One region of the Ramlibacter sp. PS3R-8 genome, then DNA from elsewhere that is predicted to be linked to it. Evidence: riboswitches for the same ligand, from Rfam matches in the RefSeq annotation. Region 1 holds a riboswitch; the other holds the start of a gene.

Region 1 (7,196 bases):
GCGATTTGTCGTCGGACATGGGGGACACTCCTGGATGAGATGCAGTCCATCCTCTGCCGCTGCAACGCGCCGTTACGTAGGAACCGCACCCATAATCAAGTGCGTATCACCCGACCGAAAGCACCCATGCGCCTTTCCCTCATTGCCTGCTCCATGTTCGCATTCGCCGGCCTCACCGCCGGCGCGCAGACCGCCAAGGTCACCACGCCCAGCGGCATCGTCGTCGAGACGCTGCAGGCGGGCAGCGGAGCCTCGCCCAAGGCCACCGACAACGTCAAGGTGCATTACCGCGGCACCTTTCCGGATGGCCGTGAATTCGACAGTTCCTACAAGCGCGGCCAGCCCACCAGCTTTCCGCTCAACCGCGTCATCCCGTGCTGGACGGAGGCCGTGCAGATGATGAAGCCGGGCGGCAAGGTGCGCATCACGTGCCCGCCGCAACTGGCCTATGGCGCCAGCGGCGCCGGTGGCGTCATCCCGCCGAATGCCACGCTGGTGTTCGAGATCGAACTGGTCTCCGTCGGCGGGTGAACCCGGGTGGACCGCGGGCGCGTTCGCGGACAGAATCGCGCCCCATGGCCACCTCCCTGAACCTCTACTACGCGCCGGGCACCTGTGCCCTGGCATCCCACCTGGCGCTGGAATATTCCGGCGCGCCCTACCAGGCCACGCGGCTGGACTTCAAGCAGCAGCAGCAGCGCTCGCCCGAATTCCTGCGCGTCAACCCCAAGGGGCGTGTGCCGGCGCTGGTCACCGACCGCGGTGTGCTGACCGAGACGCCCGCCATCCTGCAGTTCGTCGCGCAGTCGTTTCCGCAGGCCGGCCTGGCGCCGCTGGACGACGCCTTCCTGCTCGCCAAGGTCAACGAATTCAACAGTTACCTTTCCTCGACGGTGCACGTGAACCATGCGCACAAGGGACGCGGCTACCGCTGGGTCGAGGCGGACGACAGCGCATCGCTCCAGGCGATGCAGAAGAAGGTGCCGCAGACGATGACGGAGTCGTTCACGCTGATCGAGGAGAAGATGCTCCAGGGCCCCTGGGTGCTGGGCGAGCGCTTCAGCACGAGCGACCTGTACCTGTACACCATCTCCCGCTGGCTCGAGGGCGACAGCGTCGACGTGCAGCGTTTCCCCAAGGTGGCGGACCACCTGCGCCGCATGGATGCGCAGCCGCAGGTGAAGAAGGTGCTCGCGTCGCAGCAGGCCTGACATGGCGTACGCCCCCTTCGATCTTTCGGGCCGCGGGGCCGTCGTCACCGGCGGCAATGGCGGCATCGGCTACGGCATGGCGCGCGCACTGCTGGCCTGCGGCGCGCGGGTGGCGATCTGGGGCTCCAACCCCGACAAGACGAAGCAGGCGCAGGCAGCGCTGGCGCAGGACTGCGGTGACGCCGGCCGCGTGCACGCTTTCACCTGCGATGTCGGCGACGAGGCGCAGGTGGAGCGGGCTTTCGCGGATTCCATCGCCGCGCTCGGCCGTGTCGACAGCTGCTTCGCCAACGCGGGCGTCTCCAGCAAGGGGACGCTGCTGACCGAGATGACGCTGGAGGAGTTCCGGCGCGTGCAGCGGGTCAATGTCGAAGGCGTGTTCCTCACCTTCCGCGCCGCTGCGCGCCACATGGCACAGCACGGGCAGGGCGGCTCGCTGGTGGCCACGGCCAGCACGGCGGCGGTGGAAGGCGCGGCGCGCAACAGCCACTACGGCGCGTCCAAGGGCGCCGTGACGTCGATGGTGCGCGCCCTCGCGGTCGAACTGGCGCGCCATCGCATCCGCGTCAACTCCATCCTTCCCGGCTGGATCGTGACCGACATGACCGAGCGCTCCGTGCAGAACCCCAAGTTCGCCGATGCCGTCATCCCGCGCATCCCCGCCCGCCGCTGGGGCCAGGCCGACGACTTCGGCGGCATCGCCGTCTACCTGGCCAGCGACGCGTCGAGCTACGCCACCGGCGAGCAGTTCCTCATCGACGGCGGCTACACCAAGTTCTGAGCACTTCGAGGTGTCGGGGTGCGCCTGCGGCGCAACCCGACCTACGGGGAGCCCCGTGGAGGTCGGGTTGGCGCAGCGCACCCCGACGCCCTGTGTCACAATGACCGCAGCTCCGGGGTGTACGCGACGCGTGCTGAGACCAGACCCGTGAACTTGAACCGGTTCAGACCGGCGGAAGGAGAGCTGACAGCCTGACCCCCACCGGGGTTGGGGGCGAAGCCTTCGGAGCACCTGCTTGCCTGCGTACCGAAGGAGCGCCTCGATGCCATCCCCCGCCATCTTCCAATACACCCGGGTCCTGTCCATCGCGGGCTCCGACTCGGGCGGCGGCGCGGGCATCCAGGCCGACCTCAAGACCTTCGCCGCGCTCGGCTGCTTCGGCATGACGGCGATCACCGCCCTCACGTCGCAGAACACCCTGGGCGTGCGCTCCATCCACGCCGTGCCGCTGGAGATCCTGCGCGACCAGATCGATGCGGTGGTGGAGGACATCGGCGTCGACGCGGTGAAGATCGGCATGCTGCATTCCGCCGCCACGGTGCGCGAGGTGGCCGGCGCGCTGCAGCGCCACCAGCTGCGCACCGTCGTGCTCGACCCCGTGATGATCGCCACCAGCGGCGCGGTGCTGATCGACGACGAAGCTGTCGACGTGCTGGTGCGCGAGCTGTTTCCGCTGGCCACCGTGGTCACGCCCAACCTCGACGAGGCCGTCCTGCTGGTCAAGCAGGAATTGCGCAGCGAAGCCGACATGGAGCAGGCCGCGCGCAAGCTGTTGGAGATGGGCGCGCGCGCCGTGCTGCTCAAGGGCGGGCACTTGAGCGGCGACACGGTCAGCGACCTGCTGCTGGCCCGCGGCGCGGCGCCGATGTGGTTGCGCGCCCCGCGCATCGCCAGCGGCAACACGCACGGCACCGGTTGCACCTTGTCCAGCGCCATCGCCAGCCACCTCGCCCTGGGCGCGGACCTCGGGCAGGCCGTGCGGCAGTCGCGCGACTTCGTGCGCAGTGCGTTGCAGGCCGGCGCGCCGGTGCGCACCGGCGCCGGGAGCGGCCCGCTGAACCACGGGTTCGCGCCGCACGCGATGCAGTTGCGGCCGCTGCCATGAGCCGCCGGGCCGCCCCAAGGCGAATCCCGCAGCGCGTAGCGCGGAGGGTAGTCCAGTGAACCATGTCCTGATCGAGATCTTGCAGGCCTTCCTGGGGCAGGACGGATGCACCGACGCCGAGTTCGACCGCCTCGCGCTGCAGCTCTTCGCCGGGCAGCATGCGGGCAACGCCGCGTTCCGCCGCTTCTGCCAGGTGCGTGGCGTCGCGCCGCGCACGGTGCGGTCCTGGCACGACATCCCTGCGGTGCCCATCACTGCCTTCAAGGAAGTGACGCTCAGCTGCGCGCCGGCCGACTCGGCCGAACGCGTGTTCATGACCAGCGGAACCACGCGCGGTGACGTCAAGGGCCGCCACTACCATCCGACCCTTGCGGTCTGGGACGCGTCCATGACGCGGACCTTCGCCGCGCGCTTCATGCTAGGCACGCAGCAGCTGCGCATGGCCATCCTGTTTCCCAGCGAGCAGGAGATGCCCAACTCCTCGCTGGCCCATTACCTCGCGCTGGCCGCGCAGAAGTTCGGCACCGCGAACAGCCTGTATGCAGTCAGCCTGCAAGGGATGGACGTCGAGCCGCTGCGCCGCCTGTTGCGCGAAGCCGAGAGCACGCAGCAGCCCTGCGCGCTGCTCGGCGCCAGTTTCAGCTTCGTCCACCTGATGGACGAACTCGCGCGCGGCGGCGAAACCTTCCGCCTGCCAGCGGGCAGCCGCATCCTCGACACCGGCGGCTACAAGGGCCACTCGCGCGACCTGCCCCTGGAAGATTTCTACGCGGGACTGTCCGCCACCTTCGGCGTGCCGCGCTCGCTGTGCATCAACATGTACGGCATGACCGAGCTGAGCTCGCAGCTCTACGACGATGGCAACGCGGTCGTGCCTTCCGTCAAGTCGGGCCCGCACTGGCTCCGGTCCCGGCTGGTCGATCCGCTTTCCGGCCGCGAGGTTCCGCGGGGCGAGCGCGGCGTGCTGGTCCACTGCGACCTCGCCAACTTCAATTCGGTCACCACCATCCTCACCGAGGACGTCGGCATTGCGGTCGATGGCGGATTCCTGCTCCTGGGGCGCGCGGAAGGTGCGCAGGCCAAGGGGTGTTCGCTGGCGGTGCAGGAATTCCTGCAGGCGGCGCGTCCATGACCGCGCCCTGGAAGGCCGGCCACCTGCCCGGGCTGGACGACCGCGACGTGGCGTGGCACACCCTGGCCTTCGGCGCCGGCGCGCAGCGCGTGGAGGTGCACGTGCCTGCGCTGCAGCCGCAGCAACTGACCGCGCTCGCCGTTCGCGTGCGCGCAGCCGCCCGGCGGGAACTGCGCACCTTGCCGGTCTCGCAGATCATCCGCATCGTCGACGCGGCGATCTCGCGCCTGCTCGACCCCGCGGATCCGTACCGCCTGCAAGCGCTGCACCTGTTGCCGGCCGTCAGCGGCTACGACGCCGAGATGGTGCGGCTGGGGCTCGACGGATACCTGCAGCGCTTTCGGGCGCCGCAACTGCATCGCTTCGTCGCCGAGGACTTCGCCAATCCCAAGGTGCTGGATGAATTCCAGCCCGCGGTGAAGGGCGGGGCCATCCGCGCGTTCGGGCCGGACCTGCTGCTGCACAGCTGGGCGGGCAACGTGCCGGCACTCCCCTTGTGGAGCCTGGTGTGCGGCCTGCTCGTGAAAGCCGGCAACGTCGGCAAGCTGCCCAGCGCCGAGCCGGTGTTCGCCACGCTGTTCGCGCGGCTGCTCGCCGAGGTGCACCCGCCGCTGGCGGATGGCCTGGCCGTGGTCTGGTGGAAAGGCGGCGACGACGCCAGTGCCGCCGCAGTGATCGCGCAGGCCGATACGGTGCTGGCCTATGGCGGCAACGATGCCATCGCACAACTGCGCGATCAGGTGCCCGTGACCACGCGCTTCCTGGGCTATGGCCACAAGCTGGGCGTCGGCATGGTCGCGCGAACTGCGCTCGACGCGCAGCGCGCTCCTGCCACCGCGCGCCTGGCGGCGCACGACATCGCGCGCTACGAGCAGCAAGGCTGCTATTCGCCGCACCACTTCTACGTGCAGCGTGGCGGCAAGGTGTCGCCGCGCGACTTCGCGCACTACCTCGCGGCCGAACTGGGCAACCTGCAGCGGCGCTTCCCGCGGCGCGCGCTGGCACTCGAAGATTCCGCGGCCATCGCCGGCTGGCGTCAATCGGCTGAACTGCAGTCGTTCTCGGACGCAGGCCTGGAGGTGCTCGGCGCGGCCGACGCGGTCTGGAGCGTTGTCTACAGCGACCGGCCGCAGCCGCTGGCGCCCACCGGTGGCGGGCGCAGCATCAGCGTCAGCGCGGTCGATGCGCTCGACGACGTGGTGCCGCTGATCCAGCCGCATGCGCGCTTCCTGCAGACGGTGGGCCTCGCGGCCGACCCGCAGGAACTGCATCGCCTGGCCGACGCACTGGGGCAGGCCGGCGTCACCCGCATCTGCGCGCTGGGCGCCATGACAGCGCCGGAGGCCGGCTGGCACCACGACGGCCGCTTCAACCTGCTGGACTTGGTGCGCATGGTGGAGATAGAACAATCCGCCGAGCGCGCCGCCGATGCGCTGGCGCCTTACGCGCAGGAGCAGGGACCGTGAGCATCCTGTCCCTGCGCGACGTGCGCTTTTCATTTCCGGGCTGGCCTCCGACCGTCGAGGGCGCCAACCTCGAAGTGGAAGAGGGCGCCTTCCACTGCCTCGTGGGACGAAGCGGCTGCGGCAAGACCACGCTGCTCAAGCTCGCCGCCGGGCTGCTGGCGCCGAATGCCGGCCACGTCGATTTCCGCAGCCGCCATCCGCAGGCGCCGGGGCGGGACATCGGCTTCGTCTTCCAGTCGCCCAACCTGCTCGAATGGCGCAGCGTGATCGACAACGTGCTGCTGCCGGTGGCGCTGCACCGCCGGCCCACGGCGCAGGAGCGGGACCGCGCCTGCGGCCTGCTCGCGCAGCTCGGGCTGGCCGCGCACGCGCACAAGGTTCCGGGCCAACTCTCGGGCGGACAGCAAAGCCGGGTTGCGCTGGCCCGCGCGCTGGTGCTGCAACCTTCACTGTTGCTGCTGGACGAGCCGTTTGCCGCGCTCGATGCGATCACGCGCGAGGAGCTCCAGCGCGACCTGCAGCGCATGCGTCACGAAGCGGGAACGACCGTGCTGTTCGTGACGCACGACATCGCCGAAGCGGTGTACCTGGCCGACCGGGTGGACGTGATCGAGGGCGGCCGCATCGCCCAGCAGATCCCGATCGCGTTGCCGTCGCGAAACGCCGGGGTGCGATACAGCGCCGGGTTCGGGCGCTACTGCATCCAGGTGCGCGACGCCCTGCATCTCGAGGCGGTGCCTGCGTGAAGCACTCCGACCTCCCGGTGCGATTCGCGTCGCTGCTGTTGCTGGCGGCGCTGCTGCTGGCGTGGGAGGCGGCGTCCCGCTGGCTGCGCGTCCCCGCCCTGGTGCTGCCGCCGCCCTCCGCGATCGCCCTTTCCTTGTGGAAGGGGCTCGCCACCGGCTATTTCTGGCCGCACCTGCAGGCCACCGTGCTCGAACTGCTGCTCGGCCTGCTCACGGGCTGCAGCGTCGGGTTCGCAGCAGGCGTGGCGCTGGCCGAAAGCGCTTTCGCGCGCCGCCTGCTCATGCCCTACGTGGTGACGACGCAGGTGATCCCGAAGCTGGCGCTGGCGCCGCTGTTCGTGCTGTGGTTCGGCTTCGGCATGACGTCCACCGTCGTGATCACCGCGCTGATCTGTTTCTTTCCGCTGCTGGAAAACACGCTGACGGCGTTGCGCCAGGTTCCGCCGGAGCGGCTGGAGCTGTTCCACATGCTCGGGGCCAGCCGCGCGCAGACGCTGTGGCGGCTGAAACTGCCGATGGGGCTGCCTGCCATCCTGGCCGGGCTGCGTGTTGCCGTCGTGCTGGCGCTCGTCGGCGCCGTCGTCGGCGAATTCATCGGCGCCAACCGCGGACTGGGCGCACTGATCATCGCCACGCAAGGCACGATGGACACATCCCTGATGTTCGCGGTGCTGGTGCTGATCTCCGTGCTGGGTCTCGCCGTGTACCAGGCGACACTGATGCTCGAGCGCTGGCTGCTCGCTCCTTTTCACCGC
Region 2 (7,196 bases), on a different contig from region 1:
CGCGCCAAGGACCTCATCGCCGACCTGATGATCGCCGCCAACTCCGCCACCGCGCGCTACCTCGCCGAGCAGGGCTTCCCGTCGCTGCGCCGCTTGCTGCAGTCGCCGCGCCGCTGGGACCGGATCGTCGCCTTGGCCGCATCGCACGGCGTCGGGTTGCCGGCACAGCCTGACCCGCGCGCGCTGGACCGCTTCCTGCAAGAGCGCCGCGCCGCCGACCCGGACGGCTTCGCCGACCTGTCCCTGGCCATCGTCAAGATGCTCGGCTCCGGCGAGTACGCGGCCGCCGGCGCGGGCCTGCCGGCGTTCGGGCACTTCGGCCTGGCGGTCAACGACTACGCGCATTCGACGGCGCCGAACCGGCGTTACCCCGACCTGGTCACGCAGCGCCTGCTCAAGGCAGCGCTGGCCGGCGATGCGCCGCCCTATACCGCGGAAGCGTTGACGGCGATCGCGCGGCACTGCACCTTGCAGGAGGACAACGCCAGCAAGGTGGAGCGCACGGTGCTCAAGGCCGCGGGGGCGTTCCTGCTGCATGGGCGCATCGGCGAGAGCTTCGACGCCATCGTCACCGGTGCGGCGCCCAAGGGCACGTTCGTGCGCCTCGCCCGGCCGCTGCTGGAGGGCCGCGTGGTGCGCGGCTTCGAGGGGCTGGACGTGGGGGATGCGGCCCGGGTCCGCCTGGTGGCGGTGGACCCGGAGCAGGGCTTCATCGATTTCGAGCGGGCGTAACGCGCTCGCGCGCGTCGACGGAAGCCGACGGCGCCTTGCCGCGGCGGCCACCCGGATCCTGGTGCGTGGTTTCCACGGGCTGCTTGCGGCCTTCGGACGGCCGCTCGGCGCGCGTGCCGAGGCCGCCGGTGCGGCCGGCGCGCGGCGCGATGGCGTCGTGCGGCTTCTTGCCCGTCGACGGATCGGCCGGGTCGGTTTCGGTCGGCAGCGAGGCCTGGGACGCGGAGGGAATGTGTTCTCCGCGCGGGGCCGCTCGACTGGATTTCCGCGTCATGGCATTTCCCCTGTTGGTTGCGTGAAGCCAGCGTCGCAGGCTTGCGCAGGCTCTGGCGCAGGCGCAAGCGAACTCAGCGCGTCGGACGGCCCCCACGCTGCTCGACAGTGGCATTGGAGGCCACCGTGTCGTCGCCGACGAGGGCCGCGTACGGGTTGAGCGCCTCGCCGCCCCACCAGCGCCGCTCCTGCGTCATCAGCAACACCGCGAAGTGCAGGTGCGGCGCGCTCTCCGGCGCGTTGCCGGTGCTTCCGACGTAGCCGATCAGCTGGCCGCGCTTGACGGCCTGTCCCTCGCGCAGGCCCGGTGCATAGCCATCGAGGTGCGCGTAGTAGTAGACCAGGCGTCCGGAGGGGTCGACCAGGTAGGCCGACAGGCCGCCGCCCTGGTTGCTGGAGATCTTGGCGACGCGGCCTTCGTCCGCGGCGAGCACCGGCGTGCCACGCGGCGCCATGATGTCGATGGCCTGGTGGCGGCGGCCCTTGCCGCGGCCGGAGTGGAAGGTGTCACGCAGCTCTGAAGGCCGCACACCCTCGACCGGAACCACCAGGCGGCGGCCGGCCAGCAGGTCGTCGATGGCGCGGGCGGGCCTGGTGTCGGCATCGCTCGCTGCCGCGGGCGCCGCCTTTTTTGCAACTTTGGGGCGAACCGGCTCCGGCACGGCGGCTGCCACCTCCGGCGCGCGCACGGGATCGCCGCTGGACGGACCGAGCACCAGCAGAGCGAGCATCAGGAAACCCCAGGCAACTCCCATGCCCCACGGTAGCTTTGCGGTCGAGGCACCGCTGTCAGCACCGGCGGCGCTAGCGCGTCAGTGCGGGGCGTACGCTTGTCGGTCTCTCGTGCACGAAATCACGGTTTCAGCCGGATCCATACCGGCGCATGGTCGCTGGGCTTGTCCCGACCGCGATGTGCGGCATCGACTTCGGCCTCCAGCAAGCGCGGCGCCAGGGCCGGGCTCAGCAGCAGGAAGTCCATGCGGAAACCGGCGTTGCGGTGGAATGCGGCCTCGTTCACCCAGAAGGTGTAGATGCGCTCGTTGGGATGCAGTGCGCGCGTGGCATCGACCCAGCCTTGGGCCAGCAACCGTTGGTACAGCGCGCGCGTCTCGGGCTGCAGCACCGCATCGAAGCGCCAGGTGCCGGCGTTGTAGATGTCCGCGTTGGTGGGCACCACGTTGAAGTCGCCTGCCAGGACCATTGGCCGGCCCGCGTCGGCCAAGGTCTGCGCATACGCCACCAGCCGCTCGAACCAGGCCAGCTTGTATGCGAAGTTGGGGCTGCCGGTCGGATTGCCGTTGGGCAGGTACACCGAGGCGATGCGCAGGCCGCGCACGTCGGCCTCGAGGTAACGGGCCTGGCCGTCGCTGTCGTCGCCCGGCAGTCCGCGCCGGACTTCCACCGGCTTCTCACCGCGCGCCAGGATGGCGACGCCGTGGTGCGACCGCTGGCCGTGCCAGATCACCTGGTAGCCCGCTGCCTCGATGGGCTGGTGCGGGAAGGTCGCATCGCCGGTCTTGATCTCCTGCAGGCAGGCGACGTCCGGCCGCGACTCGGCCAGCCACTCCAGCAGCCGCGGCATGCGCCCCTTCACGCCGTTGACGTTGAAGGTCGCGATCTTCATGGTTCAGAGCACGAAGGGGCGGCCGGTCACTTGCGTCGAAGGCACCGCCATCTCCTGGCGCGCCATCACGCCGGCTTCATAAGCCAGGCGGCCCGCCTCGATGGCGAGCTTGAACGCGCGCGCCATGGTCACCGGGTCGTGCGCCTGCGCGACGGCGGTGTTAAGCAGCACGGCGTCGAAGCCGAGTTCCATCGCCTGCACCGCATCTTTCGGCGAGCCGATGCCGGCGTCCACCACCAGCGGCACATCCGGCAGCCGCGCGCGCAGCGTGCGCAACGCACTCGGATTCAGCAGCCCCTGGCCGGAACCGATCGGCGCGCCCCAGGGCATGAGGATGCGGCAGCCCGCGTCCAGCAGGCGCTGGCAGGCGACCAGGTCGTCGGTGCAATACGGGAAGACCTCGAAGCCCTCCCTGGCCAGCACGCCCGCCGCTTCCACCGTCTCGAACATGTCGGGCTGCAGCGTGTGGGCGTCACCGATCACCTCCAGCTTGATCCAGTGCGTGTCGAACAGTTCGCGCGCCATGCGCGCCAGCGTGATCGCTTCGCGCGCGGTGTGGCAGCCCGCGGTGTTGGGCAGCAGGCGAGCGCCGCTGGCGCGGATCATGCGGAAGAAGTCGTTGGGCGCGTCGGATGCGCCAAGCTGGCGCTTGAGACCGACGGTCACCACCTGCGCACCGGAGGCGGCAATGCTGTCCTGCAGCACCTGGGGCGACGGATAGCGGGAGCTGCCGATGAAGAAGCGGCTGTCCAGCGTGGTGTCGGCGATCTGCAATGCCATGGGGTTCATCCTCCGGTGATCGGCTGGAACGTGAAGACCGCGTCGCCTTCGCGCAGGCGCGTTTGCGCGCGGGCCGCGCGGGCGACGAATTCGCCGTTGACGGCGGTGGCCAGCGACTGCGGCGGCTGGCCGAGCGCGGCGACGAGATCGGCCAGGGTCTCGCCTTCGGTCACCGTGCGCGCTTCGCCGTTGAGCGTGATCTGCAGCGTCATGCCAAGACTCCGGACAACGCCTGTTCCACCAGCGCCGGGGCGATCAGCCAGCCGTGCCGGAACAAGCCGTTGATGCGCACCAGCCCGTCGGCCACTTCCAGGTGCGGCAGGTTGTCCGGCAGCGCAGGGCGCAGGTTCGACTCGCTGTGCACGATGCGCGCCTCGGCCAGTTCGGGCACCACGCTGTGCGCGGCGGTCAGCAGCTCCACGGTGCTGCGCAAGGAGACGGGCGAGCGGTCCTCGCTTTCGATCTCGCTCGCGCCCACCACGACGATGTCATCGGCGCGCGGCACCAGGTACACGCGATGGCGCGGATGCAGCAGGCGCACGGCCCGCTGCAGGGCGACGCCGGGCGCGTGCAGCCAGAAGATCTCGCCGCGCACGCCGCGCACCGGCAGTTGCGGCCGCGCACCGGTGCCGCGCACGTCGAACGCGACGTCGAAGCGCAAGTCGCCTCCGGCGGTGCGCAGCACGCCGGGCTCCACCGCGGCCACCGGGGTGCCCCAGTGCCACTGCGTCCCGCCAGCGCCGGCGGCCAGCGCGTGCATCGCCTGCACGGAATGGATGCGGCCTTCGCAAGGCAGCAGCCACGCGTGCGGCGGGCCCTGCACGGCAGGCTCCAGCTCGCGCAGCGCTGCAGGCGTGAGCAGTTGCGGCGCGTGCGTCGCAGGCGCCTTGCGCAGCAACAGGTCGACGATGCCGCGCGCAGTGCCTGCGTCGCCGCGATGCGCCACCAGCAGGCTGCCGCGGGTGTCGAACTCCACCGGCAGCGGCAATTGCGCCAGCACCTGCGGCCACAGTTCCAGCGAGCGCAGGCCCATGTGGAACACGGCCTCGTCGGCGCATTCCAGTTCGGCGATGGGGCTCAGCATGCCGGCCGCGGTCCAGCCGGCGGCGCCGCGCGCCTCGGCGTGTGCTGCGGGGTCGAAGACGTGCACCTCGTGGCCCGCCGCGCGCAGGCGGAACGCGAGCAGGCGGCCGAGCAGGCCGGCGCCGGCGATGCCGATCTTCATCGGCAACCCGCCGCGTGCAGTGGAGAGTGTAGGAACTTCATGTGCCTCTTCTTACGCCGGTACGAACCGGATCAAGTTCACGGGTTTGGTGTCGCCATCTCAGCGAAGCGGCCTGCGGCCGATCGCACCCCGGAGCGGAAACAAGTATACCGGCGTCGCCTCGACTAGACTGCGCGCCAGGAGACAAGACCATGCCGGTGACGAGCTTCCGTTTGCAGGTGAACGGCCAGGAGCGCGAGGTCGAGGCAGACGAACAGGCGCCCTTGCTCGACCTGCTGCGCAACGCCTGCGGCCTGAAGGGCACGCGGTTTGGCTGCGGCACCGGCGAGTGCGGCGCCTGCCATGTGCTGGTGGACGGCGCTTCGGTGCCGGCTTGCGACACGCCGGCCTGGGCCGTGCGTGGCAAATCGGTGGTCACCGTGGAGGGGCTGTCCGAAGGTGGAACACCGTCGCGCCTGCAGCAGGCGTTGATCGACGAGCAGGCGGGCCAGTGCGGTTACTGCCTCAGCGGAATCCTGGCCAGCGCCACCGCGTTGCTGGCGCGCATTGCGCAGCCGAGCGAGATGCAGGTGCGCGAGGCGCTCGACCGCCACCTGTGCCGCTGCGGCGCCCACAACCGGATCGTGCGCGCGGTGCTGCGCGCCTCGGGCAAGGAGGCGGTGCGATGAGCGACCTGCCGACGAACCTGAAGACCAATCCCCGCCTGTCGAACTGGCTGTCCATCGAGGCCGGCGGGCGCGTGGAGGTGCGCAGCGGCAAGGTGGAACTGGGACAGGGCATCACCACGGCGCTGGCCCGCATCGCCGCGCAGGAGCTGGACGTCGCATTCACGCGCATCGCCATGCGGCCGGCCAGCACCGACGGCGCGCCCAACGAAGGCTTCACATCGGGCAGCCTGTCGGTACAGGACTCCGGCAGCGCGCTGCGGCAGGTGTGCGCCGAAACCCGCGCGCTGTTCCTGGACGAAGCGGCGCGCCGCATGGAAGTGTCGCCCGCGGACCTGGTGGTGCGCGACGGCGAGATCCGCGTGCGCGGTGCGGCGCAGCTGCCTGGCACGAGCTACTGGGAGCTGGCCGGCGTGATCAGCCTCGATCGCGATGCGACCGGCCAGGCGCCGCCGCAAGCGCCACGCACCTCCGATGCCGACGAGCCGCAGCGCCTGGACCTGCCCGCGAAGATCCTCGGCCAGCCGGTGTTCCTGCACGACCTGGAACTGCCCGGGATGCTGCACGGGCGGGTGCTGCACCCGCCATCGACGCTGGCGCTGCTGCGGGACGTGGACATCATGGCGATGAAGGGCCTGCCCGGCGTGGTGGAAGTGGTGCGCGATGGCAGCTTCCTCGGCGTGATCGCGCACACGGAGCAGCAAGCGGCGTTGGCGTTGCGCAAACTGGAATCGGTCGCCCGCTGGGACGAGCAGGCGACCCTGCCGGACGCCAACGCATTGCCGGCTTTCCTGCGTTCCCAGCCCGCGGAGACCACGGTTGTCTCCGAAAGGAATCTCGACGCGGCGGCGCCGGAAGGCCGGCGCTTCGCAGCCAGTTACGCCAAGCCCTTTCTCGCGCATGCCTCGATCGCGCCCTCCTGCGGCGTCGCGCGGTTTGCGGCCGACGGGAGCCGGCTGGAGGTATGGACCCACGCGCAGGGCGTGTACCCGATGCAGCGGGACCTGGGCCTGCTGCTGGAGCAGCCGGCTTCCTCGATCACGGTGACCCATGTGCCCGGCGCCGGCTGCTACGGCCACAACGGCGCCGACGACGCCGCGTGCGAGGCGGTGCTGCTGGCGCGCGCCGTGCCCGGCCGCGCGGTGCGCCTGTTGTGGAGCCGCGCCGACGAACTGGGCTGGTCCCCTCTCGGGCCTGCAATGAGCGTGGACGTGAAGGCAACGGTGGACGACGGCGGCCGCATCGTCGACTGGGAGCACGAGGTCTGGTCGAATGGCCACAGCCTGCGGCCGGGCCGCGCGTCTTACCCGGTGTTCCGCGCGGCGATGTTCCTCGGCAAGCCGTTCACCGCGCCTGTCGCGATCAACATGCCGGTGCCCACGGGCGGCGGCGCCGAGCGCAACTCCATTCCCACCTACGGCTTTCCCCGCCACCGCGTGACGAACCATCGCGTGCTGGCCATGCCCTTGCGAACCTCCGCCCTGCGCGGGCTGGGGGCCGTCGGCAACGTGTTTGCCGCCGAGTCCTTCATGGACGAAATCGCGCAGCAGCTGGGCGTGGATCCGCTCGCCTTTCGCCTGCGCCATGCCGCCGACGACCGGACCCGCGCCGTGCTGGAGGAAGCAGCCCGCATGGCGGACTGGCAGGGGCGCAAGGCGCGGGAGGGCGAGGGCTGGGGCCTGGCCTTCGCGCGCTACAAGCACAACGGCGCGTTTTGCGCCGCCGTCGCCCAAGTGGACGTGCAGCGCGACGTGCGCGTGCGCAATCTCTGGCTCGCGGTGGATGTCGGCCGGGTGGTGGTTGCCGACGGCGTTCGCAACCAGCTCGAAGGCGGCGCCATCCAGACCGTGAGCTGGGCCACCCGGGAGGAGGTCCGCTTCGACGCGACGCGTGTCAC

Evidence for each region. Region 1 has a riboswitch for thiamine pyrophosphate ahead of thiD (bifunctional hydroxymethylpyrimidine kinase/phosphomethylpyrimidine kinase). Riboswitches for the same ligand answer to the same signal wherever they lie in the genome.
Region 2: linked by a shared signal. The riboswitch ahead of WG902_RS16530 (FAD-dependent oxidoreductase) and the one ahead of thiD (bifunctional hydroxymethylpyrimidine kinase/phosphomethylpyrimidine kinase) in region 1 are both predicted to bind thiamine pyrophosphate.

The regions. Positions count from the first base shown of each region.
Region 1 covers NZ_JBBHGT010000008.1:164,328-171,523, forward strand. The annotation lists gene WG902_RS21890 (DUF3606 domain-containing protein) at 1-19, opposite strand, end outside; gene WG902_RS21895 (FKBP-type peptidyl-prolyl cis-trans isomerase) at 127-531, shown strand; gene WG902_RS21900 (glutathione S-transferase family protein) at 576-1,211, shown strand; gene WG902_RS21905 (SDR family NAD(P)-dependent oxidoreductase) at 1,213-1,992, shown strand; TPP riboswitch at 2,096-2,189, shown strand; gene thiD (bifunctional hydroxymethylpyrimidine kinase/phosphomethylpyrimidine kinase) at 2,255-3,097, shown strand; gene WG902_RS21915 (LuxE/PaaK family acyltransferase) at 3,153-4,229, shown strand; gene WG902_RS21920 (acyl-CoA reductase) at 4,226-5,695, shown strand; gene WG902_RS21925 (ABC transporter ATP-binding protein) at 5,692-6,441, shown strand; gene WG902_RS21930 (ABC transporter permease) at 6,438-7,196, shown strand, end outside.
Region 2 covers NZ_JBBHGT010000004.1:329,250-336,445, reverse strand. The annotation lists gene WG902_RS16560 (RNB domain-containing ribonuclease) at 1-732, shown strand, start outside; gene WG902_RS16555 (hypothetical protein) at 710-1,006, opposite strand; gene WG902_RS16550 (M23 family metallopeptidase) at 1,080-1,760, opposite strand; gene xth (exodeoxyribonuclease III) at 1,859-2,629, opposite strand; gene WG902_RS16540 (thiazole synthase) at 2,633-3,409, opposite strand; gene thiS (sulfur carrier protein ThiS) at 3,415-3,621, opposite strand; gene WG902_RS16530 (FAD-dependent oxidoreductase) at 3,618-4,634, opposite strand; TPP riboswitch at 4,666-4,776, opposite strand; gene WG902_RS16525 ((2Fe-2S)-binding protein) at 4,826-5,302, shown strand; gene WG902_RS16520 (xanthine dehydrogenase family protein molybdopterin-binding subunit) at 5,299-7,196, shown strand, end outside.